Regions from separate parts of the Bacillus aerius genome, predicted to be linked through region 1. Evidence: predicted binding sites of a transcription regulator. Region 1 holds the regulator's gene; each other region holds the start of a gene.

Region 1 (10,857 bases):
GCTGATGGATGCACAGCAGCTTTTAAATAGAGAATGCGAAAAAATGAACATCGAGGGCTTTGAAGTGGATGCAGACGGCAAGCGACGTGAGGAAAAGAGAGAGGTCCATGTACATGATTTTGTCCCGCATGAACCTGCCTATTATGAGCATCTCTTTCAAGCAATCAATCAATTTCTTTCACAATAGAAAAAGCATCGTGACCCCTATTTGGATCACGATGCTTTTTTATGAGACAACATCATTTTCTTTCTCCTCTGTCTCTGTTTGCTGCATTTTGCGATAGGTCACTCTTGAAATGACAATACTCACTTCATACAAAACGAGCATTGGCAAGGTAACCATGAGGTGAGAAACGAGCTCTGGCGGTGTAATCAGTGCGGCAATGACAAGGAGGACAAAATAGGCATACTTCCGTATTTTTGATAAAAACATCGGTGTAATGATACCAAGTCTAGTGAGAAACATCAACACGACAGGCATCTGAAACAAAAAGCCAAATGGAAGTGTTAACTGCATCAGAAATGTAAAATACTCATGAATCCCAATCACTTGCTCCACATGTAAATCATTTGACATCCGTATCATAAAATCGACGACAAATGGAAACAAAATAAAATAAGAGAAAGCCACACCGCTCAGAAATAAAAGCAGTGCAATCGGAATATAAGCAAGTGTCACCTTTCTTTCTTTTTCATATAAGCCAGGACTCACAAACGCCCAAAGCTGATATAAGATCACGGGACACGTCAAAACAAGAGCAATGACAAAAGCGAACTGCATAAACACGTACAGTGGATCTGTGAGCTTAAACGCGTTCAATGTCAGTGTGGCCGCTTCATCGGTATTTTGTAAATACACAATGACCGGCTTAGCGAGAAAAAAACCTGCCACCATAAAGGTGACAAAAAACATCGCAATGATCACTAAACGTTTTCGCAGTTCCACAATATGCTCCATAAGCGGCATATCTTTGACATTCATGAAGCTCATCCTATTCTACTGATCTTCTTTTTTCTTTTTTTCTTCCTGATCATCAGCTAAACCTTTTGTGGCATTTTTGAATTCACGTAATGTATCTCCTGCTGCTCTTCCTAATTCAGGAAGCTTTTTCGGCCCAAAAATAATGAGCGCAACAACCGCAATCAGAACCAAACTTCCAGGACCGATCGGACCCATTTGCTCCACCCCCTTTACCCCTTTTCGTCAGTCCTCCTGTGTAACAGAGTAATGCTTTAAGAAATACACAAGAGACTGAAGTTCAACCGCCAAATCTATATGATGAATTCGAATGTGTTCCGGCACATTCAATCGAGCCGGCGTAAAGTTAAGGATTCCTTTGATGCCAAGGGCAATCAAACGATCTGTAATGGATTGAGCTGCTACGGCAGGCACTGTCAAAATCGCAACAGGAATATCTCCTACCTCTTGCACATGCTCTTCAAGCTTATCCAAATCATAGACAGGCACGCCGCCTATCTCACTTCCTATTTTACTCTCATTGACGTCAAAAGCCATTGAAATTTTTGTATTATTATTTTTAATGAAATTATAGTGTAAAAAAGCAGTCCCTAAATTCCCGACACCGATGAGCATGACATTCGTCATTTCATCTTGGTCAAGGGTCTTTCTAAAGAAGGTCAAGAGGTAATCGACATTATAGCCATACCCTTTCTTCCCAAGTGCACCAAAGTAAGAAAAATCTCGGCGAATGGTGGCAGAATCCACTTTGACTGCATCACTAAGCTCTGCCGATGACACCCTTTGTTTTCCTGATGCATGCAGATTTTTTAAAAAACGGTAGTAAAGCGGCAAACGTTTGGCTGTCGCTTGTGGAATTTTTGACTGGTCTATATTCATATAAGATCCTCCAACTTAAATATCTGATGCTCTGTGAAAATCACCGTTTTTCCCACCTGTTTTTTCTACTAAATAGGTCGGGCCGATGATCATCCCTTTGTCTATTGCTTTGCACATGTCATAAACGGTCAGTGCACATACTGAGGCAGAAGTGAGCGCTTCCATCTCCACACCCGTACTTCCTTTTGTTTTCACCTGTACTTGTATGTTCAGAATGTACGCATTTCCGTCTTCCTCCCAATCAAAGGAGATATCGACACCTTTTAATGCAAGCGGATGACACATTGGAATGATGCTGGACGTTTGCTTTGCTGCCATAATGCCAGCTACCTGTGCGACAGACAGCACATCCCCTTTTCCAATGTCATGCTTTTGTATTTGATGAAATACTTCTTTTATCATACGAACGCTTGAAACAGCAACGGCAGTTCTCACTGTAGACGATTTGTCACTAATGTCGACCATCTTTGCTCTTCCTTGTTCGTTAAAGTGGCTAAATTGACTCATCTTTCAACGCTCCCTCACTCAAATCATACACTATTTTTTCCTATCTGTCTTTCATTTGACCATGGCAGCCGTATGTAAGATTTGCCGGTTTACTGCTGATAAGCTACACTTAACATATTATAGCAGAGGTGAAGTTACATGATGATTCTACAAGTGAATCAGCTGTCCAAATCGTTTGGCGCTGATACCGTTTTAACGAATATAAAATTGGAAGTCAAAGCGAGGGATCGTATTGCCATTGTCGGTCGTAACGGTGCAGGAAAATCCACGCTTTTAAAAATCATTTCCGGTCAAATGTCTTACGAACAAGGTGAGATCATCAAACCGAAAGACCTATCTATTGGATATCTCGCACAGCATACAGATGTGACGTCTACACGTACGCTAAAAGACGAACTACTATCCGTTTTCGATCATTTAAAAGAAATGGAACAAGAGATGAGAAGCATAGAAGAGAAAATGGCTTCTTCCACAGGAACAGAATTAGATTCTCTAATGAAAACCTATGACAGGCTGCAGCAAGCATTTAAAGATCAAGGCGGCTACCAATATGAAGCGGATGTCCGCTCCATTTTACACGGACTCGGCTTTAGTCATTTTGAAGACCATACAACCGTCCAATCCTTAAGCGGTGGTCAGAAAACTCGTCTAGCGCTTGGAAAGCTATTATTGATGAAACCAGAACTCTTGATTTTGGATGAGCCAACCAACCATCTAGATATTGATACCTTATCATGGCTTGAGCAGTATTTGCAAAATTATACAGGAGCCATCCTTATCGTTTCCCATGACCGATACTTCTTAGACAAAGTCGTGAACCATGTATATGAAGTGTCAAGAACAGCGATGAAAAAGTTCGCTGGGAACTATAGCAAGTATCTTGACCAAAAAGCTGAGCAGCTAGAGCGTGATATGAAGCTGTATGAAAAACAGCAAGAAGAAATTTCGAAGCTTCAAGATTTCGTGGATCGCAACTTAGCAAGAGCCTCCACCACAAAGCGTGCTCAAAGCAGGCGGAAACAGCTGGAACGGATGGATCGTTTAGATAAGCCGTTAGGAGATGAAAAATCCGCAAACTTCCATTTCGATATTATGAGGCAAAGCGGAAATGACGTGCTGAAGGTGCATGATCTCGATATTAGTTACGATAAAAAAACGCCGCTCCTCTCCTCACTCTCTTTTCATATTAAACGTGAAGATAGCGTGGCACTCATCGGTCCTAACGGTATCGGGAAATCAACTCTTTTAAAAACCTTAACGGATACGTTAAAACCAGTAAAAGGCGAGATCAGCTTTGGTTCTCATGTGACGATTGGCTACTATGATCAGGAACAAGCCAAGCTGACATCCTCCAAAAAAGTGTTAAATGAACTTTGGGATGATTATCCCCATATGACTGAAAAAGACATTCGAACTTGTTTAGGAAACTTCCTTTTTTCAGGTGATGACGTCTTAAAGCCTGTACATGCTTTAAGTGGTGGAGAAAAAGCACGACTTGCACTGGCAAAGCTGATGCTCCAAAAAGCCAATTTCCTCATTCTCGATGAGCCGACGAATCATCTTGATTTGGACAGTAAGGAAATATTAGAGAATGCACTAATAGATTATCCAGGCACCATCTTGTTTGTTTCGCATGACCGTTACTTTATCAATCGCCTGGCAACAAAAGTACTTGAGCTTTCACCAAATGAAACAAAAGAATACCTTGGTGACTACGACTACTATCTTGAAAAGAAAAACGAACAATTAGAGCTTGAAGCACTCCAAACTCAGGAGACGCATAAAAAACAAGCAGAAAAACCAGTAGAAACAGCAAAACTATCCTATGCAGAAGAGAAAGAACTCAAAAAGAAAGAAAGACAAAAGCAGCGCCGAATTGAAGAAATTGAAGAGCGTATCGCTGTCATCGAAGACAAGCTCGGTGAAAACGAAGAGCTTCTATGTGATCCTGCTATTTTCCAAGATCACGAGAAAGTACAAGCCATTCAAACAGAAAATGATGCGCTCAATCAAGAGATGGAATCACTTTTTGCGGAATGGGAAGATCTATCAGATGCATAAAGAGTGCCCTAACGGGTGCTCTTTTTTAAGGTGAGAATATTTATCCACAATGATACCCACAATAACATCTTGATTATTCTTAAATATTTTAAAGTTATCCACTTTATCCACAGTATTTTAATCACATATCCACATAAAAGATCACATTTATACACATTCTCTTCATTTTAAAACGAATTTTCTAACAATTGTGGATATATAACGCTTACATGTGAATAAATCGCTTTCATTTTAATAGAAAAAACTCCTGTATATCCACAGGAGTTCCAAATTTTTGACAAAGGGCTAAAATGAACTTGATTTTAGCCCTTTGTCTTCTTTTCAGCTTGATAGAAAACCTTTGAAGTCTAGGAAGGACGAGTACTGGCGCGGAGCGAATTTCACATTCGTGAGCACCAGCACGCAGGACTGACAAAGAATGCGAGGGTTTGTCTACACGCTGAAACTCCTGTATCCACAGGAGTTCTTATTCATAGGAGACAAGCGGCAGTCCAGGTTGACCGTTCATTGCCATGTCGCCTCTTATTCCCTTTTCAAATGCAATGGTTCCCGCAGCAGCAATCATGGCTGCATTGTCTGTACAAAGAGACAATGGCGGAATCATGACATTCACTTCAGGCAACTTCGCAAATGCTGAAGTAAGGGCTTCTCTAAGACCTTTATTGGCAGCAACCCCGCCAGCTAGAACGACTTGTTTCACACCATACGCTTCAGCCGCTTTTAAGGTCTTTCCAACTAGCACCTCAATCACGCTTTCTTGGAAACTTGCAGCCAAATCCTCTGGCGCAATGGTTTCGCCCTTTTGAGACGCATTGTGTAACGTGTTGATGACCGCTGATTTTAAACCGCTGAAGCTAAAATGATAGGATCCTTCTTCAAGCCACGCTCGAGGAAGCTTAATCGTTGGCTCCCCTTCATGTGCCAATCGATCAATATGAGGTCCTCCTGGATATGGCAGACCCATCGTCCGAGCTACTTTGTCATACGCTTCTCCAGCCGCATCATCCAACGTTTCACCAATGACCTCAAAAGACCCATGCTCTTTCATCAAAACAAGCTCAGTATGCCCACCAGAGACGACTAGAGCTAAACAAGGAAACACCAGTTCACCAACGAGCTGGTTCGCATAAATGTGTCCAGCAATATGATGAACACCAACAAGCGGAATTTGATGTGCAAAACTCAATGCTTTGGCTGCATTGACACCTATCAAAAGTGCACCAACTAAGCCCGGCCCTTCTGTCACAGCAATAGCGTCTAAATCCTGAAAGGACATATTGGCCTGCTCCATGACCTCTTCTAACACGATCGTCATTTGTTCCACATGATGCCTTGAAGCAATTTCTGGTACCACGCCGCCAAATCGTTTATGACTTTCTATTTGTGAGGCGACAACATTCGCTACGATCTCTTTCCCATTTTTCACAATGGACGCAGCTGTTTCGTCACAGCTTGTTTCTATACCTAATATGAATCGATCTTTTTTTTCACTCATTTATCTTCACCCACATGACTAATGCATCTTCCCCGTTATCCGTATAATAATTCTTTCGAATAGAAGCTGGTTTAAAACCTAGCTTTTCATAAAGGGATTGTGCTGGCGTATTTGATACCCGCACTTCTAGTGAAAGATGATCTGTCTTTTTTTCTTTGCAAAATTCCATGACATATCGAAGCAGCGTTTCCCCGTATCCTTTTCCCCGGTGCTCAGGGAGAATCGCAATATTCGTAATTTGTGCATCATCCATGACAATCCAAACGCCGCAATACCCAACAGGCTGACCATCTTCTTCAATGAGGAAATAATGGCTGTATTGGTTATGGAGAATTTCATAGACAAACGACTCTTTTTTCCAAGGCGCTGTAAACGAATGCACTTCAATCGTATATACCTCTGGGATGTCCTCTACTGTCATTCTTCGCATCTCTACTGTGTTGAGATTATTTTTGTCCTTCAAGCCATTTCACTTCCGCTTCTGCCAAACGAATATAATTAGGAACAAGCTGATGGACATCTTCAGCAGGACGGTCTGCCCCTAAAAATGCGAGCACTGAAGGTCTTGGGTTATGAAATGCCTCGTCTGCGATCACAGCAGTTTCTCCAAGTATGGAGAGAACATTCTCTTGATGAAGATGCACATCATGTCCAAGAAATAAAACAGAGTTCCCCTCCTTTTTCAGCTCTTGAAGCCAATCAGTGAGCAGGCTATTTTGATCTGGTTTCGCTTCTTTTATCTTTCCACCTTCAAATGTATATAACCCTGTATAAACTTGTCCTCTTCTTGCATCAAATATAGGAGAAATCATTCCATCAAAATATCGAGCATTTGCCGCCAGCGTTTCTAAACTTGAAACAGCAGTTATCGGGATAGACAGCGTCCAAGCAAGTGTTTTTGCAATGGTCACACCGATTCTAACGCCAGTGTAAGAACCGGGTCCTTTGGCTACAACAATTTTGCTTAATTCGTTCGGTGCTACGCCGCATTCTTTCATCAGTGCTTCAACTGTCGGCATTGCACGGACTGAATGATTCTTCTTTAAGTACGTAATACTTTCCCCAACCACAGTGTCATCACGGACAAGAGCTATTCCGAGTGTATGGTTTGACGTATCAATTGCCAGTATGGTCAATGTCTTTCATCTCCTTACAAAGGGCCTCATAGCGCTCCCCTTTTGCATAAAACGTGAGATGACGTTCTTCTTCACGTTCTGTTCTCAGCATTTCAATTTTTAAATACGATGAAGGCAATTGAGGTTCAATGAGATGTGCCCATTCAACCAAACATACACCTTCCCCCTCAAAATATTCGCCCAGTCCGATATCTTCTTCCGCATCTTCCATACGATACACATCCATATGATAAAGTGGCAGTCTGCCATCCATATATTCTTTAATAATTGTAAAAGTAGGGCTGTTGACGATACGGGTAATACCTAAGCCTTCTGCAAAACCTTTTGAAAAAGTCGTTTTACCTGCGCCTAAGTCTCCTTCTAATGTTAAGACATCGCCGGGCATCACAAGTGTAGCCAAGGCAGCAGCAATTCGTTTCGTCTCATCCGCACCTTTTGTTGTCCACGTTAACTTCATGGTGGAGTCACCTCATTTCTTAAAATGATTATATCCTTTTTTCATTAAAATTGTTTGTTGATCATGGTCTTTTAAAATAACGCTGGACGCTCGATCATCTTTGACTTGTCCAATACGCGTGACCTGAATGTGTTCTTTTTTACATTGCGTCTCAAATCGCTTCCAATCCGTTTCAGGGATCGTACCAGTTAAGACAAAATCCTCTCCACCGAACAAGACCCATTCAAGCCACTCTTTATGTAACAACGGTAGATGTGGATGTTTTGGGAGTTGATCAGCCTCAATTTCCAGCGTTACACGACTGGCCTCCGCTATTTCGTTCAGCTCACTCGCTAATCCGTCACTCACATCATTCAAGGTCACCCGGGGGAAGCTTGAACAAATAAGGCCAGCAGCAATATGCGGCTGCGGCATTTTGTGTCGCTCTAGAAAAAAAGCAGTGTCAATCGAATGTGCAGCATTTACTTCATTCATTAAAAGGGATAGCCCAGCAGCTGATGAACCTAGTTCACCTGTGACAAAGACAATGTCTCCTGTCTGAGCACTATGACGGTAACAGGCTGTTCCCTTTGGAATCTCACCAATGACCGTTACTGTGATGACAAAGTCACTGCGGGTGGCTACTGTATCTCCACCGATTAAATCCATATGATATGTGTCAGCCAATGCTTTCATTCCCTCGTAAAAAGCTGCGACAATTGCTTCATCCCCATGAGGCGGGATCGCAATTGATACAAGATAATACTTAGGGGTTCCTCCCATGGCTGCGATATCACTGATATTCACTGCCAGCGCTTTAAATCCAACCTCAAAGGGTGTGGAAAAATCAAATCGAAAATGGACATGCTCTACCATTGTATCAACACAAACGACCTCTTCACAATGTGAATGAGGTTGATAAACACTAGCATCATCACCGATGCCCATGATCAAAGAACGCTGATGCGTTTCTTTTGGTGTAATTCGGCGAATAAGATCAAATTCATCCATAAAAGACAGCCCCTTCATACAATCAACTGATTGAGCAAACATGATGTCAGACACAGTTAGTATTAGTGTAGCGAATATGAGCCTCGGTTCCAACTAAAAACGATATAAAGAAAGCCTGGTATAAAAAAACCAGGCGTTGTTTGTTGAAGTCATGATCTTTTCTTATCACATTTAGTGTAGCCAAACACAAGGAGTTTCATTGCATCTAGGATACTTATTGAAAGAAAAAGACATAAAAAAAAACGAAACTATACGTTTTCGTTTACAAGTCATAAAAATGGCGGTCCGGACGGGACTCGAACCCGCGACCTCCTGCGTGACAGGCAGGCATTCTAACCAACTGAACTACCGGACCATTTTGGCTGTACTCAATGAGTACTCCCTATTTAATAGGTAAAATAATTTGGTTGCGGGGGCAGGATTTGAACCTGCGACCTTCGGGTTATGAGCCCGACGAGCTACCGAACTGCTCCACCCCGCGACGATATAAAATGACAAGCTTGGCGGCGTCCTACTCTCACAGGGGGAAACCCCCAACTACCATCGGCGCTGAAGAGCTTAACTTCCGTGTTCGGTATGGGAACGGGTGTGACCTCTTCGCTATCGCCACCAAACCTGATGGAGAGAATGTTCTCTCAAAACTAGATAACAACGTTCATTTTTCACATTAGAATATAGGTTAAGTCCTCGATCTATTAGTATCTGTCAGCTCCACGTGTCACCACGCTTCCACCTCAGACCTATCAACCTGATCATCTTTCAGGGATCTTACTTCCTTGCGGAATGGGAAATCTCATCTTGAGGGGGGCTTCATGCTTAGATGCTTTCAGCACTTATCCCGTCCGCACATAGCTACCCAGCGATGCCCTTGGCAGAACAACTGGTACACCAGCGGTGCGTCCATCCCGGTCCTCTCGTACTAAGGACAGCTCCTCTCAAATTTCCTGCGCCCGCGACGGATAGGGACCGAACTGTCTCACGACGTTCTGAACCCAGCTCGCGTACCGCTTTAATGGGCGAACAGCCCAACCCTTGGGACCGACTACAGCCCCAGGATGCGATGAGCCGACATCGAGGTGCCAAACCTCCCCGTCGATGTGGACTCTTGGGGGAGATAAGCCTGTTATCCCCGGGGTAGCTTTTATCCGTTGAGCGATGGCCCTTCCATGCGGAACCACCGGATCACTAAGCCCGACTTTCGTCCCTGCTCGACTTGTAGGTCTCGCAGTCAAGCTCCCTTGTGCCTTTACACTCTGCGAATGATTTCCAACCATTCTGAGGGAACCTTTGGGCGCCTCCGTTACATTTTAGGAGGCGACCGCCCCAGTCAAACTGCCCACCTGACACTGTCTCCCTGCCCGATAAGGGCAGCGGGTTAGAAGGTCAATACAGCCAGGGTAGTATCCCACCGATGCCTCCACCGAAGCTAGCGCTCCGGTTTCCAAGGCTCCTACCTATCCTGTACAAGCTGTACCAACATTCAATATCAGGCTGCAGTAAAGCTCCACGGGGTCTTTCCGTCCTGTCGCGGGTAACCTGCATCTTCACAGGTACTATAATTTCACCGAGTCTCTCGTTGAGACAGTGCCCAGATCGTTGCGCCTTTCGTGCGGGTCGGAACTTACCCGACAAGGAATTTCGCTACCTTAGGACCGTTATAGTTACGGCCGCCGTTTACTGGGGCTTCAATTCGCACCTTCGCTTACGCTAAGCGCTCCTCTTAACCTTCCAGCACCGGGCAGGCGTCAGCCCCTATACTTCGCCTTACGGCTTCGCAGAGACCTGTGTTTTTGCTAAACAGTCGCCTGGGCCTATTCACTGCGGCTTCTCGGGGCTTTAACACCCTAAGAAGCACCCCTTCTCCCGAAGTTACGGGGTCATTTTGCCGAGTTCCTTAACGAGAGTTCTCTCGATCACCTTAGGATTCTCTCCTCGCCTACCTGTGTCGGTTTGCGGTACGGGCACCTCTCACCTCGCTAGAGGCTTTTCTTGGCAGTGTGGAATCAGGAACTTCGCTACTAAATTTCGCTCGCCATCACAGCTCAGCCTTCACGGGAAACGGATTTGCCTATTTCCCAGCCTAACTGCTTGGACGCGGATATCCAATACCGCGCTTACCCTATCCTCCTGCGTCCCCCCATTGCTCAAATGGTGAGGAGGTGGTACAGGAATATCAACCTGTTGTCCATCGCCTACGCCTTTCGGCCTCGGCTTAGGTCCCGACTAACCCTGAGCGGACGAGCCTTCCTCAGGAAACCTTAGGCATTCGGTGGACGGGATTCTCACCCGTCTTTCGCTACTCATACCGGCATTCTCACTTCTAAGCGCTCCACCAGTCCTTCCGGTCTGACTT
Region 2 (10,857 bases), 280 kb from region 1:
TTTTCTTATATATAAGGATGGTGGATGAGTTGTCGATGGTGGAAAAACCAATGATGATTTTCCTGCACGGTGGAGGCGTAAGCAGCTGGATGTGGCAGGAGCATATGGAAATATTCAAGGAAACGTATGAATGCTATACCCCTGATTTTATTGGTCACGGGACAAGAGCAAATGAAACGTCGTTTTCCATGCGAGAAAGTGCTTTTGAAATCATTTCATGGATAAAGGAGCATGCACATGGTCGTACAGTCATTCTAATTGGCTTCTCTCTAGGTGCACAGGTAGCCGTTGATGTGTTATCGAGAGAGCCAGACATCGCAGACATCGCCATTATCAATAGCGCCCTTGTGTTGCCATTACCATGGCTCTATTTGATGGTAAGGCCCATTTTACCTCTTACATATCCGTTATTAAAGAAAGATTGGTTCATCCAGCTGCAAGCAGAAAAGATGGGACTTCCAAACGATGTACTGGATCATTATGCAGCGGATTCCAAACAATTGCAGAAGAAGACGTTGCTTACGATGTTTCAAGAAAATCTTCATTACAAGCTCCCTGAGACGTTTCAACAAGCGAAGGCACGGATTCTTGTGACAGTGGGAGAAAAGGAAAAGAGCATTATGACTAGGTCAGCAGAAAAAATCACGAATGCACACCCGAATGCAGCCGGGTTCATCGTTCCTGACATTGGACATACGTTTACTTTTGAAAAGAAAGAACTTTTTGTCGACATGATCAAAAGCTTTATAGAAGAGCGTGCGTTACCAGCGGAATTAAAGGAAATAAGGAAGCTAGGCCATTTAGAAAGTGAAGATGAGCATAAAAGGGGCAGGCATGTATAAGACATTGTATGATATAGGTATAAAACGCTTACAGATGAATGGGTATATGGATGGAAGCTTGTAAGTGAGCCATGAAGGAGGAAGCATGAGTAAAAACTATATCATATTTGGTGCGAGTCAAGGATTAGGGGATGCCTTTGTAAAAGGTCTTCCTTCAAGTGGAGATACAGTATGGATTGTGTCACGAAGTGAACCAAGCAGTTTGAACATAGACGATGGAGTGCGTAGAATTTGGCTGAAGATCGATTTATCAAGCCAAACTCATATCCCTTTTATGCTCGAAGCATTGAAGGATCAGACAATTGATGTACTCATTTATAACGTCGGTTTATGGGAGAAACGCGGCTTTGAAGATGATTATTCTTTCGATCTTGATCAACCGGAGGATATCGCTCATTTAATCAATGTGAACGTTACCTCAACGATTACCTACATCCAAGCTCTGCTTCCGCACGTCAGGACATCTGAGAATGGAAAGATCATCGTCATTGGTTCTACTGCGGGACTTGACCATACGAATTTGTCTCAGGTTTCTTTTGTTGCTTCTAAATTTGGGCTTCGTGGTATTGTGAACGCACTAAGAGAGCACGTAAGGAAAGATAAAATATCCGTTACCTGTATCAATCCAGGAGAGTTGGCGGCAGAAGTTCCGTACGAAGATGGCGCCGACAAAGCCATTGCTCTGTATGATGAAACGAGAATACCTGTACAAGATATTGTCGAGCTGGCGAGATGTGTCATTCATCTATCCAGGGTGTCCTGTGTGAAAGAAATCAATGTACCGGCAATGACAGATGTGAATGCGTAAAATAAAGGAGACCACCCGCTTAAAGAAAAGACGGGTGGTTTTTTTATTTTACGATGAATGCTGCTGAAGTGTTTCGTATACAGCTTCCGTCAAAATCTCAATGCCGGTCAAAATCGCAGAGCGATCGAATGTCATATAAGGGTGATGAAGCCCAGGTTTTAAATCACAGCCTAAACCGAGCATCGTCGATTTAATATGAGGAAGCTTTGCTGCATAAAAATGAAAGTCCTCTCCGCCTGTCGTCACGATCGGTGGATCGAGCTGTTCTTTGCCTAGCACTTGCTCTATAGCATGTGACATGATCTCCACAGCTTCTTCATTTAATGTCGCAGCTGGAAGACGATGATCAGTTGAAAGTGTGATAGAGGCGCCAAAAGCATCCGCTACAGAATGGCATGCTCTTTCAATTTCCTTTTCTAATTCATCCATCACTTCGTTTGTCTGTGCCCGAACGTCGAGTGTAAAAGAGGCCTTGCCAGGTATGATGTTGGAGCTGCCGCCGCCTGCATTTAAATTGGTCATTTTCACAGAATGGGCGACTCGTGGATCGACATGGATATGCGCCAGTCTCTGCACAAGCGTAGATGCAACTTCGATGACGTTGACCCCAAGGTGCGGGCGTGCACCGTGTGCTTCCTCCCCTAGAATGGTTCCGACGTAATGATTACTTGATCCGTGCAAAATGGCAGGAGCGCAGCGTCCGTTTAAGGTTTCTTGAATTGGGCGCACATGCACCCCGTATAAATAATCGACGTCAGCTAACACACCTTTTTCGATCATCTTTAAAGCGCCGCCTCCTCTTTCTTCGGCAGGTTGAAAAATGAATCGGATCGTGCCACTTGGAAGTTCTTTTTCTTTCAATGCCATGAATGTCCCAAGTGCCATCGTCATATGTGCATCGTGTCCGCATGAATGGTTGGCTTGAAATACGCCATCTACTTCCTGCCACAATGCGTCAATATCGGCTCTCACAGCAACCACTGGTGCGCCTTCCCCAATTTCACCGATTACCCCTGTACAGTCTTCAAATGTTCTCGTTTTACAGCCTAATTTCTTTAATAGAGCTTCAATATAAGCTGTCGTATTTGTCTCTTCCCAGCTGATTTCTGGATGGGCGTGCAGATGTTCAAAGATGTCTGTCACGGTTTGTTTCATCTCGTTTGTCAAAGTTGTCATGAGAAGCCTCCTTGCTGACAGATAATCTGCCAAAACATTCTTTTAGTGAAATAATATTGATCTTAAATATCATCAGTGTTTATAATATAACACATCATTTGATTATTCAGAAAATTAAGTGAAATTCCGATCGGGACAAAGGGGTTTTGACAGATGAAAACAGCAACAGTATCAGCACCTGAGAAACAAAAAAGAAAACTTCAGATGCCGGATGCGTATGTACTCTTATTTATGATTGCTTTAATTTGTACGATCGCAACGTATTTTGTACCAGCCGGTGAATTTGATCGGAAAACGTCAGGAGAGATCACAACAGCTGTTCCTGGCAGTTATCACCGTATTGATCAATCACCAGTTAGTCCGGTTGGTTTTTTTACAGCGATTCAAGAAGGGATGGTTGGTTCATCCTCTATTATTTTTCTGATTCTTTTTACTGGCGGAACCATTGCAATTTTGGAAAAGACAGGTGCCATTAACGGGATGATTCACAATGTCATCAGCCGGTTCCAAACGAAACAGCTATTGTTTATTTGTATTGTTGGCGGATTGTTTTCTGTACTTGGGACGACCGGAATTGTGGTGAACTCGGTCATTGGCTTTATTCCTATTGGGATCATTGTGGCACGTTCTTTAAAGTGGGATGCAGTGGCTGGAGCGGCGGTTATTTACATCGGCTGTTATGCAGGTTTTAACGCAACTATTTTGTCTCCATCTCCATTAGGTTTATCACAAACGATTGCAGAACTGCCGATTTTTTCTGGTATTGGGCTGCGTGTCATCATTTATCTTTGTTTTCTCCTATCTAGTATTGTGTACATCTATTTATATACAAAACGCTTGAAAAATAAAGAAAAGGGAAGCCTGCTTGGTGACGAGTGGTTTCCAGCTAAAGGGCTAGGAGGAGCTGATGCGGAATCTGTGGACAAGCCTGAATTCACCGGTAGACATAAGCTGATTTTAGCGGTGTGCGGTTTGTCGCTTGGGGGGTTCTTATATGGTGCGCTTCAGCTTGGCTGGACCGATAAGGAAATGGCTGGTGTGTTCATTTTCATGGCAATTGCTGCTGGCCTGCTTGGGGGATTAGCTGCCAATGATATTGCAAAAACGTTTATTGTCGGCTGTCAAAGCCTTGTATACGGCGCACTCATTGTCGGCATGGCACGCTGCATTTCAGTCATTTTGGAAAACGGCAAGCTGCTTGATACTGTGGTGAATGGGCTTGCGAGTATGCTGACAGGGTTTAGTCCAATCGCTGGTGCGATCGGCATGTATATCGCCAGTGCGCTCCTTCACTTTTTGATTTCATCAGGATCAGGAGAAGCGGTTGTCTTTATACCGATTCTTGCGCCGCTTGCTGATTTAATGGGTATCACAAGACAAGTAGCGGTAGAAGCAGTGATGCTCGGTGAAGGGGTGGTCAACTGCGTGAATCCGACTTCAGGTGTGTTGATGGCTGTCTTGGCTGCAAGTGGGATTCCTTATGTGAAATGGCTGCGTTTTATGGTACCGCTTGCGCTCATTTGGTTCGTCATCGGCCTTGTCTTTATTTGTATCGGTGTCATGATCAATTGGGGACCTTATTAAATAAGAGAGAAGCTGCCAAAGAGTGTTTGGCGGCTTTTTTCTTATGAGAAAATGTATGGGGACAGCGGTTTAAAACCACAATAAGAGTGTTCACAAAATGGCTACATTATTTTTTTGAGCAATCCCCTTGCAAAAGTTTGTGAAGTATTGCACAATAAGAATGTGAAATACTTCACATAAGAAAAACAACCTAGTTTTAATCAGGAGGATGAGATAAATGACAAACGAAAAAGTAAACAAAGTAGCACTTATTGGAGCAGGTTTTGTCGGCAGCAGTTATGCCTTTACATTAATAAATCAAGCGATCACAGATGAATTGGTAGTCATCGATTTGAATCAAGACAAAGCAATGGGTGATGTCATGGATTTAAACCACGGGAAAGCATTCGCCCCGCATCCTGTGAATACTTGGTATGGAGATTATGAGGATTGTCAGGATGCTGACATTGTATGTATCTGCGCTGGTGCAAACCAAAAGCCAGGTGAAACGAGACTTGATCTTGTTGAGAAAAATTTAAATATATTTAAAGGCATTGTAGACAATGTGATGAAAAGTGGATTCGATGGTATTTTCTTAGTTGCTACGAACCCAGTTGATATTTTGACATATGCGACTTGGAAATTCAGCGGACTGCCAAAAGAACGAGTGATTGGTAGTGGAACAACGCTTGATACGGCAAGATTCAGATACATGCTTAGTGAGTACTTTGAAGCAGCGGCGCACAATGTGCATGCGTACATCATTGGAGAGCATGGGGATACAGAGCTTGCTGTTTGGAGCCATGCGAATATCGGAAGTGTACCGATCACAGAATTAATGAAGAGAAATGACCAATACAAACAAGAAGATTTAGACGATATCATGGAAAATGTCCGTCATGCCGCTTACCAAATCATTGAGAAAAAAGGCGCGACTTATTACGGCGTAGCGATGAGTTTAGCCCGTATTACTAGAGCTATTTTACACAATGAAAACAGCATTTTGACTGTCAGCACTTATTTAGATGGAGAATACGGAGCAGAAGATGTCTACATTGGTGTACCTGCCCTCGTGAACCGAAATGGTGCAACAGAAGTGATGGAGCTCGCACTAAATGACACAGAAAAAGAAAAATTCGCACACAGTGTGAATGTGTTAAAAGAAATTTTAGCTCCTCATTTTTAATCAATCAAAGGCAACCTATCTGAGCAGAAAAGGATGAATCACTATGTGGCAGCAAATATATGATCCGTTTGGTAATGAGTTCGTCAGTGCATTGGTGGCCATGCTTCCAATCTTGTTTTTCCTACTAGCATTAACTGTATTTAAGTTAAAAGGGGTATTAGCCGCTTGTTTTACCTTGATCGTCAGTTTTGTAACAGCTGTTTTCTTCTTTCATATGCCAATTGAAAAAGCATTATCTGCTGTGGTGCTCGGTGTATCTAATGGGCTGTGGCCGATTGGATATATCGTCATCATGGCCGTATGGCTCTATAAAATTGCTGTGAAATCTGGAAAGTTCGATGTCATTCGCTCTAGTATTGCAGGAATCTCTCAAGATCAACGGTTACAGCTCTTATTAATTGGTTTTAGTTTTAACGCATTTTTAGAGGGAGCCGCTGGATTCGGTGTACCGATTGCGATTAGTGCCGCTCTTTTAACAGAGCTTGGGTTTAAACCACTGAAAGCCGCCATGCTCTGCTTGATTGCAAATGCTGCGTCTGGCGCTTTTGGTGCAGTAGGTATTCCGGTTATTACAGGGGCGCAAATGGGAAATATGACGCCGCTTGAGCTGTCTCAAACCCTTGTGTACACCATTCCGTTTATTTCTTTCTGTATTCCGTTTCTGCTTATTCTCATTGTAGACGGCTTTAAAGGGATCAAAGAAACCCTTCCAGCCTTGCTTGTTGTAAGTGGAAGCTATGCGATTCTGCAGGCTGTTACAATGGTCACGATGGGCCCTGAGCTTGCCAATATTATTTCAGCTTTAGCGAGTATGGGAATTTTGGCTTTATTTCTTCGAAAATGGCAGCCGAAACATATTTATCGTGAAGAAGGGGCACCAGCCATTGAGAAGAAACAAACGTATAGCGGGGTTGAGGTGCTGAAAGCATGGTCTCCGTTTTATATTTTAACTGCCGTCATTACTGTATGGAGCCTACCAGCTTTTAAAGCATTATTTGCTGAAGGAGGACCGCTTAACTGGACAACCATTTTAGTGAAAATGCCGTTTCTGCATCAGCAAATTGTGAAATTACCACCTATTGCCCAAACAGAAACACCGATTGATGCGATCTTTAAAATTGATGTTATTAGTGCAACAGGTACCGCCATTCTAATTGCAGTGATGCTGACAGGATTGTTCAGCAGACATATTACATTAAAAGAAGGGGCTACCTGCTTAAATGCAGCGGTCAAAGAGCTTTGGGTCCCTGTTCTTACAATTTGTTTTGTTATGGGCTTTGCCAATTTGGCGAATTTTGCAGGTCTAAGTTCTGCTATCGGACTAGCGCTTGCTAAAACAGGCGATTTATTCCCGCTTGTCAGCCCAGTGCTTGGCTGGATCGGCGTGTTTATTACGGGATCTGTTGTGAGTAACAATGCCTTATTCGGTAACCTTCAAGCAGTCACCGCTTCTCAAATCGGCTCTCAGGCAGGTTTGTTAATCGGGGCAAATACGACCGGTGGTGTGATGGCGAAATTAATTTCTCCACAATCCATTGCCATTGCAACAGCAGCTGTTGGAGAAACAGGTAAAGAATCTGAGCTCTTCCAAAAAACAGTGAAGTACAGCTTCATTTTGCTCGGCATCGTATGTGTATGGACATTTATTCTTGCTCAATTTGTATAGGTTGATCGATTGATTGAAAAATGGAAGACTGAGAGATTTCTCAGTCTTTTTTTATGTGGATTCTCGTGTGACAAGCCGAGTAGGTAGCTGAATATGTTCACGTTGTAATGGTTTTTGATCTTGGAGCAGCTGAATCATTTGTTTTACAGACTGCTGGCCAAGCTCGACGATGGGGATGTCGATGGTCGTGATCGTTGGAGCTGTCACCTCGCAAATGTCTTGATTGTCATAACCGATCACCGCTAAATCCTTAGGAATGTGATATCCATATGAAATGGCTTGTTTAATGAGGCCTGCTGCCACTTGATCATTGCCGGTGAAAATCGCATCCGGCGCATCCGGCATCCGGTGGATTAAGTCCATTAAACGAAAGCCGTCTTCAATGGTAAAAGCCTCGCCGAACAGCCAATCTTCTTTAAGCGGCAAACCGTGATCAGAAAGCGCATCAAGATAGCCTTGCTTTCTTTGTTTTTGCGCTTCACTGCTTTCTGTATCAAAGCAAAATCCAATGGATGTACGCCCTGATTGAATCAAGTAGTCAACCGCTTTATAAGCAGCTTCCCGCTCATCATATCCGATAATCGGAATGTCTGCTGTTTGATGAAATTCATTTGCCATGACGATCGGGCCGTTTGCTAAAAATGGCTCGATTGTTGCCCACTTATTTTCTAACGCCCCCAATATGACACCATCTACTTCTTTTCTTTTTAATAATTGAAGCCCTTCAAGTTCTACTGATTCTTGATAAAACGTCTGGAGCACGATGGCTTTATACCCTTGATCCAGTGCTTCCTTTGAAATGCCTTTAATCAATTGTGCAAAAAAAGGATGGTCCACAGCTGGAACAGACACAGCAATGGTTTTGGTCTGATGTGACCGAAGGGTGCGGGCTGCTGAGCTTGGTGTATACTCCATTTCCTTCATCACCTGTAAAATGTGCTGGCGCTTTTCTTCGGATACATATGGATGGTTGTTCAGCACCCGAGAAACAGTGGTCGTTGAAACCCCGCAGCGTTTGGCAATTTCATAAATTGTACACATATTAACAAATCCTTTACACAAAGTTATTGTTCTGAAATCGATAACATCATTTACAATGTGAAACAAGTTAAATATTAACAAATGGAATTGATTAATTGGAGGGAATGGAATGCAAATATTGACGAAGATATCAGGTAAAAGCAAGGATTATCTACCGTTGCTGGATATGATCAATCAAGGTGTTCAAGTAAAGGCTGATTCAGTTGAAAAGAATCTAGCGAATGATAAGCTTGCTGCGTTCCTTGAGCAAGATATTGCGCGTACAGGTTTGGAAAAAATTCTCTTCCATTATAAACAAAATAAGGAAAAAAAGATACCGTTCCTGCCGGTCGATAAACTGATTTCAGAGGATGAGATCGATGATATTATGCAGGTGCTGAAAGAAGTATTAAGTTCAGGCCGTTTTACATCAGGCCCTTATATTCCAAAGTTTGAAAAGACGCTCGCAGCGTACTTAGGGAAAAAATATGTGATTGCCACATCAAGTGGAACAGATGCCTTGATGATCAGTTTAATATCAGCAGGCGTCCATCCTGGAGATGAGGTCATCCTACCTGCCAACAGCTTTGCTGCAACAGAAAATGCAGTGCTTGCGATTGGTGCGGTTCCAGTCTATGCCGATATTGATCCAGACACCTACTGCCTAGCGCCGAATGAAATAGAAAAGCATATCACAGATAAGACAGTATGTATTCTCCCGGTTCATTTGTATGGAAAGCAAGCGGATATGAAGGCCATTTCGACGATTGCGAAACGGCATGGTCTATCGATCATTGAGGATGGCTGTCAGGCGATTGGCAGCAGCGGGCTTGGGGCATTTGGAGATGGACTTGTTCTCAGCTTTAATCCTTACAAAAACCTTGGAGTTTGCGGGAAGGCAGGAGCCATCGCAACAAATGATGAAGCCCTAGCAGAAAAATGCATGGAAATCAGCTATCACGGTTTTGAACCAGGAAAGAAAAACGTGAAGCGCAGTGACTATGGCTTTAATTCTAAGATTGATAACTTACAGGCCGCAATCGGGCTAGAACGAATGAAATATTTAGGTTTACAAAACTTTAAACGCTTTTACTTGGCAAAGAGATACATAGATCAGCTGCAAACGCTGGAGGACGAGGGCTATATAAAGCTTCCGAAGCTGACAGAGGATCATGTATGGCATCTATTCCCGATCAGAGTGGTGAAGGGAAGCCGAGATGAGCTGGCAGAGAAATTACTGGAAATGGGCATAGAAACAGATGTCTATTACCCGATTTTATCGCATCAGCATCAAACGAATCTTGTTTCTCAAAAGTATAAACAAACGGCACTTCCACATACGGAAAAAGCCGTACAGCAATTACTCCATTTGCCGCTTTACCCAGGTATGCCGCTGCAAGATCAGGAGAAAGTCATCGAGGGGGTCCATCATGTTATCAAATCTTCCATTCAATAAAAAGCTTGTGCATCAACCGCAACATCCGCAGTGGATCGTCTTCTGTGATTTCGATGAGACCTATTATTCTCACGGAATGACCGAGGAGCAGAGAGAGGATGTAAAACGGCTGGAAGCTTTTGTGGCAGAAAAGAGCGAAGCCGGACAGCTCATGCTAGGCTGGGTGACGGGAAGCAGCCTCGATTCTGTTACGAGCAAAATGGAGAAAGGCGGTTTCTATCAATTCCCGCATTTCATTGCGTCGAATTTAGGAACTGAAATCGTGTATACATCAGATGGGAAATTTGGACAGCCGGATGCAGAATGGATGAAACGGCTTGATGCACAGGGCTTTTCAGACGAAAAAATTGAAGATATTCTGCAAGCCGTACGTGAAAAGGGGATCACCCTTAGGCCGCAAACGCAGCTAGGCAGCTCTGGGTATAAAAAGAATTTCTATTATCAGGAGCAGGATGAACGAACAGATTTCCATCATCTATCGTTCATCCAAACACTTGCGAAGGAGCGGGGTGTGGCGGTGAACATCAACAAATGCAACCCACTTGCGGGTGACCCTGCGGATTGCTATGACGTTGATTTTTTACCAGTGGGAACAGGGAAGGATGAAATCGTTCGGTTTATGCTGAATCAATATAACCTGTCAAAAGATAAGGGTTTTGCTTTTGGTGATAGTGGGAATGATCTGCGGATGCTTCAATCCGTCACGCACGGCTTTCTTGTTCAAAATGCAACAGCTGAAGCCAAACGGCACCATCATCAAATTTGTCATCATGGGTATGCAAAAGGAATCTTTGAAACATTGAAAACAGTGATGTATAAACATGAGGAGGCACATTCATGAAGAAAATTGGAATTGTTGGAGCAGGGAATATTGCAAAAGCACATGCTAGAGCATTATCAACGATCAAAGGTGCAGAATTATCTGGGGTCTATGACTTGCACGAATCCGTCGCACAAGGATTTATTAAACAGTACGGCGGACGGGTGTATGCCAGTATCGAAACACTAGCGGATGCATCAGATGGATTGATCATTGCTTCCCCTAACTTCTGTCACAAGGACCATGCCCTTCAGGCGCTTAGAGCAGGACAGCCGATTTTATGTGAAAAACCGATGGCTGTATCGTTAAAAGAAGCGAAG
Region 3 (10,857 bases), 3.0 Mb from region 1:
GCCGATACAGCAGCACGGGTCTGGTTTACACCGGTTGAATTGCCTGTAGGGATCTTGCTTGCCTGCATCGGTGCACCTTTCTTCCTCTATTTATTAAAAAAGAAAGGGAGGGGTTAAGATGGATGTCATTGCAATGGATGACGTGAGTCTCAGTCAAGGCGGCTTTCGGCTGTCTTCCATTTCAGCAGCTGTTCCTAAAGGGAGTGTAACCGGAATCATTGGCCCGAATGGGTCAGGTAAGTCGACTTTTATCAAAGCTGCCGCACGACTGACCTCAATCGAAAGCGGCATGATTTACATTCACGACATCCCGCAAAAAGAGATGACGGCACAGGAGATCGCCAAGGAGGTGGCGGTTCTCATGCAAACAAGAACCGCCATTCCATCGATGACAGTACGTGAGCTGGTCGCACTTGGACGCAGCCCGCACCGTTCCATCTGGAAAAAAAGCGGCACGTCAGATCATGAAGCGATTGAGTGGGCGCTTGAGGTGACGAATAGCCGCATCAATGAAAACAGAATGCTTCATACATTGTCAGGCGGAGAAAGACAAAAGGCATATATTGCAATGGCACTGGCTCAGAAGACAGAGACCATCATTCTCGATGAGCCAACCACTTATTTAGACATTGCGCATCAGCTTGAATTACTGGAGCTACTCAAACAGCTGAATCAAACACATGGCATCACCATTTTAATGGTTCTCCATGACTTGCAGCAGGCCGCAAAATATTGTGACCGTCTCATTGCTATGAAGCGAGGTCAAGTGCATCAAATTGGCTCACCAAAAGAAGTGTTAACAGAAGACTTTTTCAAGGAGGTTTTTGGGATTCAGGCAGAGGTTCACTTAGACGGTGAGCATCCGCTCATTATCCCAATCGCCTCCATTCAACAACAAAAGGGAGATGAACCAAACATGATTATTGTAAACAACCAAGTAAGAGTAGAAAAAGGCAGTGCCGACCACCTTGTTAAACGGTTTAACAAGCAGGGACAAGTAGAATTTATGGAAGGCTTTTTAGGAATGGAAGTATGGGTCACTCAGCAGACAACTGATTACGATGAAGTGACCATTCACACCCGCTGGAATCGAAAAGAAGACTTTGTGAATTGGACAAAATCTCAGGCATTTGGTGATGCGCACGCTCATGGAAAGGCGAAACCTGAAGGCCTGTTAAAAAACAAAATTACGTACTATGAAGTGCAAGTCACAAGACCCGCTTTACAGAAAAAAGCCTAAATATTCAAAAGCGCTGCAGCGAAGAAGCAGCGCTATTTTTTTTGTGATTGTCTCTTTCCGTCACATATTTTTGACAAAGTATTCAAACAACTGACACAATCCTATCCAAATTTTAGGTAAAATTTACTTTATTTTTGAAGCACATGGGTGTAAAGTACAGGTATAAATAACTAACCGAATGAAAATCAAGAGTAAAATTTCACCGAGTGAACTATATCAAATGGACTTTCACTTGTGAATCATTGAACAAATAGTGAACTTTTTGTGAAATAGTGAGCATAAATATCTCGAATCATTCGGCATGCGAAAGTAAGGGAGGATGTAAGGCTGTGAGTGAGCTGTTTTTAGCAAGATTTCAATTTGCCTCAACGACATTATTTCATTTTATTTTTGTTCCTATGTCTATAGGTTTGGTATTTATCGTTGCATTGATGCAAACCCTTTATGTGGTGAAGAAAAAAGACATCTATAAAAAGATGGCAAAATTTTGGGGTCACCTTTTCTTAATTAACTTTGCAGTAGGTGTGGTGACAGGGATTCTGCAAGAATTCCAGTTTGGGATGAACTGGTCAGATTATTCAAGGTTTGTCGGTGATGTCTTTGGTGCACCGCTTGCCATTGAAGCGCTATTGGCCTTTTTCCTTGAATCGACCTTTATTGGTCTTTGGATATTCGGCTGGGACCGTCTACCGAAAAAAATTCATTTGTTATGTATTTGGCTCGTTTCTCTTGGTACGATCTTTTCGGCATTTTGGATTTTACTCGCCAACTCATTTATGCAGGAGCCAGTTGGATTTGTGATTAAAAATGGCCGTGCAGAAATGAATGACTTTGGGGCGCTCGTGACAAATCCGCAACTTTGGGTAGAGTTCCCGCACGTTCTGTTTGGTGCATTGGCAACCGGTGCTTTCTTTATCGCGGGTGTCAGTGCCTATAAAATGATCAAAAAACAAGAAGTGACCTTTTTCAAAAAATCTTTCCAGATTGCCATGGTGCTTGCTTTCATTTCTGGCTTAGGTGTGGCGTTCTCTGGACATGATCAAGCGAAGCACTTAATGGAATCACAGCCGATGAAGATGGCAGCAAGTGAAGCCCTTTGGAAGGATAGTGGAGATCCAGCGGCTTGGACACTATTTGCCAACATTGACACAGATAAAAAAGAAAACTCTGCGGAGATCAATATTCCGTTTGCTTTAAGTTACTTGGCTTATTCGAAGTTTAGTGGAGATGTGCCAGGCATGCTGACCCTTCAAAAAGAATATGAAGCAAAGTTTGGTCCTGGAGATTACATTCCTCCAGTCAAAACAACCTTCTGGAGCTTTAGAATCATGGTGGGTGCCGGCATGTTGATGATTTTTGCTAGTATGATTGGTTTGTATTTGAGCTTTAGAAAAAAACTAGAATCAAACAAATGGTATTTACACTTCATGGTATGGATGATTGCGTTCCCGTTTATTGCAAACTCAGCGGGCTGGATCATGACGGAAATTGGGCGTCAGCCGTGGACAGTCTTTGGTATGATGACAACCGCACAATCCATTTCACCAAACGTATCGTACGGCATGTTGCTATTCTCAGTCATTAGCTTTACGACCATTTATCTGATTCTTGCCATCGTGCTTGCCTACTTATTCATTCGAGAAATTAAAAAAGGTGCACATTCTGAAGAGAATACAGATCAAAAGGATGAAACGGACCTGTCTACAGATCCATTTGATGGAGGCGCATATCATGGCATATCTTAACGAGATTTGGTTTATTCTTGTCGCAGTATTGTTTGTTGGATTTTTCTTCTTAGAAGGATTTGATTTTGGTGTCGGGATGTCCATGCAGCTGCTTGGAAAAGATGCACACGAGCGCCGCATTTTAATCAATACGATTGGCCCTTTCTGGGATGCGAATGAGGTCTGGCTGATTACAGCTGGCGGGGCTATTTTCGCCGCTTTTCCTCACTGGTACGCTACGATGTTCAGCGGATACTATATTCCATTTACGATTCTCCTATTAGCGCTCATTGGGCGGGGGGTCGCCTTTGAATTTAGAGGGAAGGTCGAGAAGGCTTCATGGATCAAAACGTGGGACTGGATCATCTTCTTTGGCAGTCTGCTTCCGCCATTTTTACTCGGAGTGCTATTCACAAGTATGTTACGAGGAATGCCAATTGATCAAGATATGAATATGTACGCTGGATTTACAGACTTCGTCAATCTTTATTCAGTGATCGGCGGGGTAGCCGTGACGGTGCTTTGCCTCCTGCATGGATTGATTTTCGTCACACTCCGCACTGAGGGTGATTTAAGAAATCGTGCAAGAAAGCTCGGTCAGCGTGTTTTATTGATTGCACTACCAGTTCTTGTTCTATTTGTTGGTGTGTCTATTCTTGAAACAGACATTTATACCGTGCGTCCGATCATCACAATCCCTTTAACTGTACTCATTGTGGTTTGTTATGTAGCGGCTCTATTCTTTATGAGAAAAGAGCGTGATGGATGGACATTTTTATTCACAGGTGCAGGTATTATGGTGACGGTGACCATGCTTTTCACAGCATTATTCCCGCGTGTCATGATTAGTTCGATCAACCATGCATTCGACCTCACCATTCAAAACGCTGCATCAGGATCTTATTCACTGACGGTCATGACGATTGTTGCCATTTCTTTGCTACCTTTTGTGCTTGGGTATCAAATCTGGAGCTACTATGTCTTCCGTAAACGTGTAAGCGGTAAGGAGCCAATGACCTACTAATGGATAAACGTTTGCTTCAACTAAAAGGAATGAGGGGGCTTCTTGCCCTCTTAGGTATTGTGTCAATCATCCAAGGAGCAAGTATTATTTTTCAAGCACAGTGGCTGGCACATGCCATAACAACGCTGTTTGACGGGAAGAGCCTCATGCAGGCAACACCTTATGTCTTGCTATTTCTTGCTGCCTTTCTGGTGCGGCACGGTCTCACCTTGATGCGGGAGAAGGTCATGTTCACCTATTCTTCCCGAATTGGAGCAGACGTGAGAAAGCAGCTGTTGGACCAGCTGTTCCGTTTAGGGCCAGCTTTCACGAAGAAAAAAGGAACAGGAAAGCTTGTGACATTGGCGATGGAGGGCATTGCCCAATATCGTCAGTATTTACAGCTGTTTTTGCCGAAAATGGTGAACATGGCAGTTATTCCGGTGATGGTGCTTGTCTATGTTTGGACATTAGATGAAACATCTGCTGTCATTCTGATTGTCACGCTGCCGATTTTAATTGTTTTTATGATTTTGCTAGGACTTGTCGCTCAGCGTAAAGCGGCCAAACAATGGAGATCGTATGAGAAATTATCCAATCATTTTACTGATTCTCTCCGTGGCCTTGAAACGCTTCGCTACTTAGGGATTAGCAAAAAGCATTCTCGCAATATTGGAGAGGTCTCAAAGCGTTATCGAAAGGCGACGATGAGCACACTGAAAGTCGCCTTTCTTTCATCTTTTGCTCTTGATTTCTTTTCTATGCTGTCCATTGCGACTGTCGCTGTATTTCTCGGCTTGCGCTTAATTGAAGGAGATCTTTTGTTATTGCCCGCTTTGACCGCACTGATGCTTGCGCCAGAATATTTCTTGCCAGTCCGTGAAGTGGGAAATGATTATCATGCGACGTTAAACGGTAAAGAAGCGAATGAGGCGATTCAAGTGATTTTAGAGGAAAAGGGCTTCCGAGAGCAGGAGACACAATCCGTGCAGCTGAACGAGTGGAATGAGCAATCTGAGCTCACACTGCAAGATGTCAGTGTGTTGCATGATGAACATGCTCCTTATTCGATTCAGGATGTCGATCTCACTGTGAAAGGAAAGAAAAAGATTGGGATCATCGGTGCCAGTGGTTCGGGGAAATCGACGTTAACGGATGTTCTCGGCGGTTTTGTTGAACCGTCTGCAGGTGAAATGATCCTAAACGGAAAGCCGCTTGCTCATTTACAGCTGGCGGCATGGCAAAAAGAAGTTGTTTATATGCCGCAGCATCCTTATTTATTTCACATGACACTGAGAGAAAACATTCGTTTTTATGAACCGAATGCAACAGATGAAGACGTTGAAAGAGCGGTGCAAGAGGCAGGTTTGTCTCAGCTCGTAGCTGATCTCCCCAATGGACTGGATGAGGTCATTGGCGAACAGGGCAGAGGACTGAGCGGTGGGCAAGCGCAGCGGATTGCCCTCGCTCGCACAGTGCTCGGCCAGCGATCCATTATGCTGTTAGACGAACCAACGGCTCATCTGGATATTGAGACAGAGTATGAATTGAAGAAAACAATGCTTCCATTGTTTGAAAATAAACTTGTGTTTTTAGCCACACACAGACTTCATTGGATGACGGATATGGATGAAATCATTGTGATGGATCATGGGACGATTGCAGAGATGGGGACTCATGAATCATTAATGGAAAGAAAAGGTGTGTACTATCAATTGGTACAGGAACAAATGGGGGCGGTCACACATGGTCAGTAAAGGCTGGTTTATACCTTATATCAAGGAGAATCAAAAGCTGTTTGCCTTGGTGCTTTTTTTAGGGGCGATTGCGGTGTTTTCTGCTTCTATGCTCATGTATACGTCAGGGTTCCTCATTTCAAAAGCTGCCACAAGACCTGAGAATATCTTGATGGTCTATGTCCCAATCGTGGCAGTACGTACCTTTGGTATTTCACGATCAGCTGCTCGTTATGCAGAGAGACTGGCGAGTCATCAGCTCATTTTGACGATGATTGAAAAAATGCGGGTACGTCTTTATGATATGGCTGAACGAAGTGCCAAACAGACTAAGCTTGGAACAGGTGAAATGCTTGGGCTGTTATCAGAAGATGTGGAGAGATTACAGGATGCGTATTTAAAAACAATCTTTCCATCCATCGGTGCGCTGCTTTTATATGCCGCTTCGATTGGAGCACTTGGGCTTTTCTCATGGCCTTTTGCCGGGTTGATGCTGCTTTATATGGCGCTGCTCGTATTTGTATTCCCATACATCACAGTACTTGTGAACCGGGCGCGACAAATTCAAATGAAGAAAGGCAGAAATGAACTGTACAGCCATTTAACAGATGCTGTCATGGGGGTGAGTGACTGGTTGTTTAGCGGCAGACAGAACGATTTTGTTGAGGGCTATGAACGAAAAGAAGCAAAGCTATTAGCACTCGAATCGGCAAAGCACCGGTTTATCCGTCTGCGCCAATTTTTAGCACAGCTAGTCATTGGAGGAGCAGTCGTCCTTGTTGTGTATTGGAGCGGCTCAGTCGTTCAGGCTGGTTCTATGCCACACACGCTCATCGCAGCCTTTGTGCTTGTGCTGTTTCCATTAACAGAAGCCTTTCTTCCGCTGTCAGATGCAGCAGGCGATATTCCTGTTTATCAGCATGCCGTCAGCAGATTAAATCATTATGAAGAGCAGTCGTATGAAGGATTAGTGGAGAGGGAGGCAGCAAACGAGACACCCGTCTCTAATGGCGTTGAAGCGGTCTGTTTTGATCAAGTCACCTTCGGATATGAAGTAGATCAACATGTACTAAAGCATTTTTCGTTTTCCATGAAGCAAGGTGAATCGCTCGCTCTTATAGGAAAAAGCGGTGCAGGCAAATCGACCATTTTAAAATTGTTAGAAGGGGCAGTCGTGCCAAATCAAGGGGTTGTCAGCATTCAGGGGAAACCGGTACAAAGCATTCAAGAGGAGATATCCTCTTATGTGTCTGTGCTCAATCAACAGCCCTATTTATTCGATACGTCTGTTTTAAACAACATTCGCTTAGGTTCTCCAGAAGCGACAGAAGAGCAAGTAAAAGAAGCCGCGCGGCAAGTTCAGCTGCACGATTACATTGAGTCTTTGCCAGAAGGTTATCACACAGGTGTACAAGAGACAGGGGTTCGTTTCTCTGGTGGAGAAAGGCAGCGTATGGCTCTAGCACGGATTTTGCTGCAAAACACACCGATTGTTGTATTAGATGAACCAACCGTCGGGCTTGATCCACGCACAGAGCGTGAATTGCTTGAAACAATCTTCAATGTGTTAAAAGGAAAAACAGTCATTTGGATCACCCATCATCTCACTGGCTGTGAGGCATGTGACCGTATGATGTTTATTGAAGGTGGACGCATTGAGATGGAGGGGCACCATCATGATTTGCTGAAAGAAAATGTGCGTTATCAAAAGCTGTATGAAATGGATCGTCCATTTTCGAACGTGTAAAAAATGTATGACAAGAACGTTCGGACAGAAGATTTCTGCCCGAACGTTTTTTGGGGCTTAAGGGTTTACTTTTCCTACACCCGCATTTGATACAACTTCTGATTTCACATTGTTCACGTTAAGCAAAGAGTAGTTATAAGGAGGGTTGTACGTACCTGTTGAAGACGTTGGCAGGCTACCTGTGCTGTTAATATATGAGTTGTTGATGACATGCCATGTACCGACTTGACGGCTGTCCCAGCTGCCAATGGCATTGTTTGTATTTTCAAATACGTTGTGCTCAATTCTCATTTTTGCGCCCATACGAGAGTTAATCGCAGTTGTATGGATGCCTTTGTAGTAGTTGTTATACACATGACCTTCTCCGTAGCGCATAGACGGTACACGAGAGTTCAAGTTTTCAAAGCGGTTGTTGTGGAATGTGATTTTTCTGTTGTAGTTATCGTTATCGGAGCTGCCCATCAGCATTGTTTTCCAGCTGTCATGGACATAGTTCCATGAGAACGTAATGTAATCGGAGTCATTTTTCACATCGAATAACCCATCATAGTCATCTTTCCCAGAGTTCAAAGTGTTGTAGAGTTCATTATGGTCGACCCATACGTTTTTAGAACCACCTTCGATTCCGATGGCATCTTTATCACCGATTTTGCTGTGATGGATTTTGAGGTTGCGGATGATGACGTTATTGGCACGCCACACTTTAATACCAATCTCATTAAATTCGCCGTTTGTCCCTTTACCGACGATGGAGACATTGTTTGTATCTTTCACATCAATTTTATTGGCTGATGTATTAGAAGGAGTAATCGTTCCGTCTACCACGATTTTCAATTTTTCATTTGTTCCTTTGTTTTTGAGGGCAGCTAATAGTTCATTTCCCGTTTTCACCGTCACCGTTTTACCGCCTTCACCGCCTGTTGTACCGCCATTTAATGTGGAGAATCCTTGCTGATTAAAATTGGCCATAATCGAAGGGCTTTCTGGATATTTCGTTGCTGCTTTTGCCTCCCCATTTGGCGCAAATAATGAAGTCACGAGACCAACCGCTAACACACCAGCTAACATTGGAACTTTTTTCTTCAACATGAACATCTCCATTCTATATTTTGTTTTAATGTAAACGTTTCCAAAATAAGCTGCGATTCAACCGCTCCTCCTTCCTTCGCCAGCATCGCCTCTTTCGGAATGTAGGAAGAGCATAGCACGCAAAAAGGTATCATCGGCTAAGAATTGGAACGAAGTATTCCACGATTTTCAAGGAAACTAAGGCAATGATTATTTCAATTTATCTACATGAGACAAGGATCATTGACGATAGGTATTGGGGTAACCTAGTGATTATGAAAAGGACGTTCTTCTTTTCAAGGAAAATCAAGATGATTACGAAAGCGTCATTTTGTTAGAGACAAAGACATGTCATAATCATTACATAAGAAAAAATTGGATATCAAATAGATCCATGCGCTAAACAGTAGGTAGAAAAGACTCCAATTTAAAAAAAGAAGGTCTATTTTAAACGATACGATCACCGGTGTCGTCTAATTAATAAGAGATAGAAAGGAAGGAGGGACGTGTTTGGAGCAGACCGAGGAGACTTTATGGATCAAGCGGGCAAAACAGGGGGATGATGCCGCATTTACCGCCCTTTATCGGCATCATTATTCGTTTCTTTACCGTTATTTGATGAAACTGACCCTTCAACAAGAGTTGACAGAGGAGATCATGCAAGAAACGATGCTCAAAGCGTACATGAAACTTTCTTCTTTTAGAGGAGATTCATTATTTTCAACATGGCTCATGTCCATTGCATCTAGACAATTTTTAGATCATCAAAAGAAAAGAAAACGTGAACAAACGAGAGAAGGAAAGGCGAATCAAGAAGCCATCCGCCGGTTCAAATGGGATGTTCAGCAAAAAGGCCATACTTGGCATGACATGTGGGATGCTCTAAATGAGTTAAAGGCTCAGGAGAGAGCACCGATCCTTCTCCATTACTATTATGGCTTTACTTACCCTGAAATCGCTTCGATGCTCGGGGTGAGAGAAGGTACGGTGAAATCGAGGGTTCATCATGGGATCAAGAAAATTCGAAAGGAGTGGAACTGATGAAAGAAGATCGTTTCGCCGATCGTTTAAAAGAGGAGTTGCAAGAGCTCGATGAACAAATCGAAGTAGAAAAGCCGAGTGAACGAGCTTTGATGTTGATGCTAAAGCAGGCAAAGGAAAAAGAGAAAAAACGTTTTAAACAAGAAGTGCTGGCGTACATCATCGTCAGTCTGACCATCATGACACTTTTTGCAGCTGCCATTACTCATTTGCCCATCATCTTCATTCTTCTCCAAGTGGTGAGCGTGCCACTCTGTGTGGTTGTCGGCATCAAGGAATATCAACATATTAAAGGAGGGTCCTCCTTATGAGTCAGACAGATATGATCATCTTATTGTGCGTATTGCCGTTACTGTTTGCACAAGGATTTCTTTTATTTATGGATGCCAAGAAAAGAGGGCGTTATAAATGGTTCTGGGGCATCATTGGATTAATCAACTTCCCATCTTCTTCTATTTTATATTGGCTGTGTGTTGTCTTACCTGATCGTAAAAGAGGAGAAAAGCTCAGGAAAGATTGAAAGACGTTGTACAACTTTTGACCTTTTTTTTGAATGATCATCATCTAGAAAAAATGAAAGTTTCATGAATGTGTCAAAGAAAGCGGGATGTTGAACGTCCAGTTCGTCATTTCTAGCACGATAGTCATTCTTTGAGCGGGTCATTTTCATGACGGAAGGTGATTCTGCTTGATCTATCTCATTTCGGCATCGTTTTCATCTGTTATCAATATTGATCAGTTTTTACAAATGGTGTTAAATTAATCTCAATATGCGTTAGAAAATCTAACAACCAAAGAGTGAGATATTGACAAGGAGGCAGATGAGACATGTTGACCTTAGATCGAGCAGCACAAACAGCACAAAGCTACATCCACCGTGTGCTAGAGGATGTAGAAAAACGGAATCCAGGCGAGGCGGAATTCCAGCAAGCCGTGAAAGAAATTCTGGAATCCCTCGTCCCGGTTTTTGCAAAACACCCAGAGTATGAAAAACAGGGGATCTTAGAACGCTTAATTGAGCCTGAGCGGCTTGTGATGTTTCGTGTACCGTGGGTAGACGATGAAGGCAAAGTACAGGTGAACAGAGGATTCAGGGTTCAATTTAATAGTGCCATCGGTCCTTATAAGGGGGGCATTCGTTTCCACCCATCGGTCAATGCCAGCATCATCAAGTTTTTAGGATTTGAACAAATCTTTAAAAATGCACTGACAGGTTTGCCGATCGGCGGAGGAAAAGGTGGATCAGATTTTGACCCTAAAGGGAAATCTGATGGAGAAATCATGCGCTTTGTTCAAAG

What was found. The regulator Rex, encoded in region 1, represses fermentation and respiration genes when NADH is low (regulators of the CRP and FNR family bind a similar motif). The targets are predictions, from matches to a motif close to TTGTGAAATATTTCACAA.
Region 2: M2353_RS01320 (L-lactate dehydrogenase) is a predicted target of Rex. The motif match lies at 4,571-4,588, and genes of this name have one in related genera.
Region 3: M2353_RS18410 (cytochrome ubiquinol oxidase subunit I) is a predicted target of Rex. The motif match lies at 1,473-1,490, and genes of this name have one in related genera.

Annotation. Positions count from the first base shown of each region.
Region 1 is NZ_JARYHO010000001.1:519,960-530,816, reverse strand. It holds gene M2353_RS02610 (NUDIX hydrolase) at 1-187, shown strand, start outside; gene tatC (twin-arginine translocase subunit TatC) at 227-991, opposite strand; gene M2353_RS02600 (twin-arginine translocase TatA/TatE family subunit) at 998-1,177, opposite strand; gene M2353_RS02595 (redox-sensing transcriptional repressor Rex) at 1,205-1,858, opposite strand; gene moaC (cyclic pyranopterin monophosphate synthase MoaC) at 1,874-2,365, opposite strand; gene M2353_RS02585 (ABC-F family ATP-binding cassette domain-containing protein) at 2,504-4,426, shown strand; gene tsaD (tRNA (adenosine(37)-N6)-threonylcarbamoyltransferase complex transferase subunit TsaD) at 4,893-5,921, opposite strand; gene rimI (ribosomal protein S18-alanine N-acetyltransferase) at 5,914-6,342, opposite strand; gene tsaB (tRNA (adenosine(37)-N6)-threonylcarbamoyltransferase complex dimerization subunit type 1 TsaB) at 6,368-7,057, opposite strand; gene tsaE (tRNA (adenosine(37)-N6)-threonylcarbamoyltransferase complex ATPase subunit type 1 TsaE) at 7,038-7,514, opposite strand; gene thiL (thiamine-phosphate kinase) at 7,527-8,504, opposite strand; tRNA gene M2353_RS02555 (tRNA-Asp) at 8,783-8,859, opposite strand; tRNA gene M2353_RS02550 (tRNA-Met) at 8,909-8,985, opposite strand; rRNA gene rrf (5S ribosomal RNA) at 9,003-9,118, opposite strand; rRNA gene M2353_RS02540 (23S ribosomal RNA) at 9,180-10,857, opposite strand, start outside.
Region 2 is NZ_JARYHO010000001.1:236,468-247,324, forward strand. It holds gene M2353_RS01300 (alpha/beta fold hydrolase) at 1-842, shown strand, start outside; gene M2353_RS01305 (SDR family NAD(P)-dependent oxidoreductase) at 928-1,650, shown strand; gene M2353_RS01310 (M20 peptidase aminoacylase family protein) at 1,699-2,826, opposite strand; gene M2353_RS01315 (YfcC family protein) at 2,980-4,410, shown strand; gene M2353_RS01320 (L-lactate dehydrogenase) at 4,628-5,575, shown strand; gene M2353_RS01325 (L-lactate permease) at 5,619-7,241, shown strand; gene M2353_RS01330 (LacI family DNA-binding transcriptional regulator) at 7,293-8,282, opposite strand; gene M2353_RS01335 (DegT/DnrJ/EryC1/StrS family aminotransferase) at 8,392-9,717, shown strand; gene M2353_RS01340 (HAD-IIB family hydrolase) at 9,692-10,558, shown strand; gene M2353_RS01345 (Gfo/Idh/MocA family protein) at 10,555-10,857, shown strand, end outside.
Region 3 is NZ_JARYHO010000001.1:3,535,362-3,546,218, reverse strand. It holds gene M2353_RS18420 (FecCD family ABC transporter permease) at 1-117, shown strand, start outside; gene isdG (heme oxygenase) at 119-1,240, shown strand; gene M2353_RS18410 (cytochrome ubiquinol oxidase subunit I) at 1,570-2,985, shown strand; gene cydB (cytochrome d ubiquinol oxidase subunit II) at 2,972-3,988, shown strand; gene cydD (thiol reductant ABC exporter subunit CydD) at 3,988-5,724, shown strand; gene cydC (thiol reductant ABC exporter subunit CydC) at 5,714-7,450, shown strand; gene M2353_RS18390 (pectate lyase family protein) at 7,508-8,539, opposite strand; gene sigY (RNA polymerase sigma factor SigY) at 9,029-9,559, shown strand; gene M2353_RS18380 (YxlC family protein) at 9,559-9,870, shown strand; gene M2353_RS18375 (hypothetical protein) at 9,867-10,079, shown strand; gene gdhA (NADP-specific glutamate dehydrogenase) at 10,388-10,857, shown strand, end outside.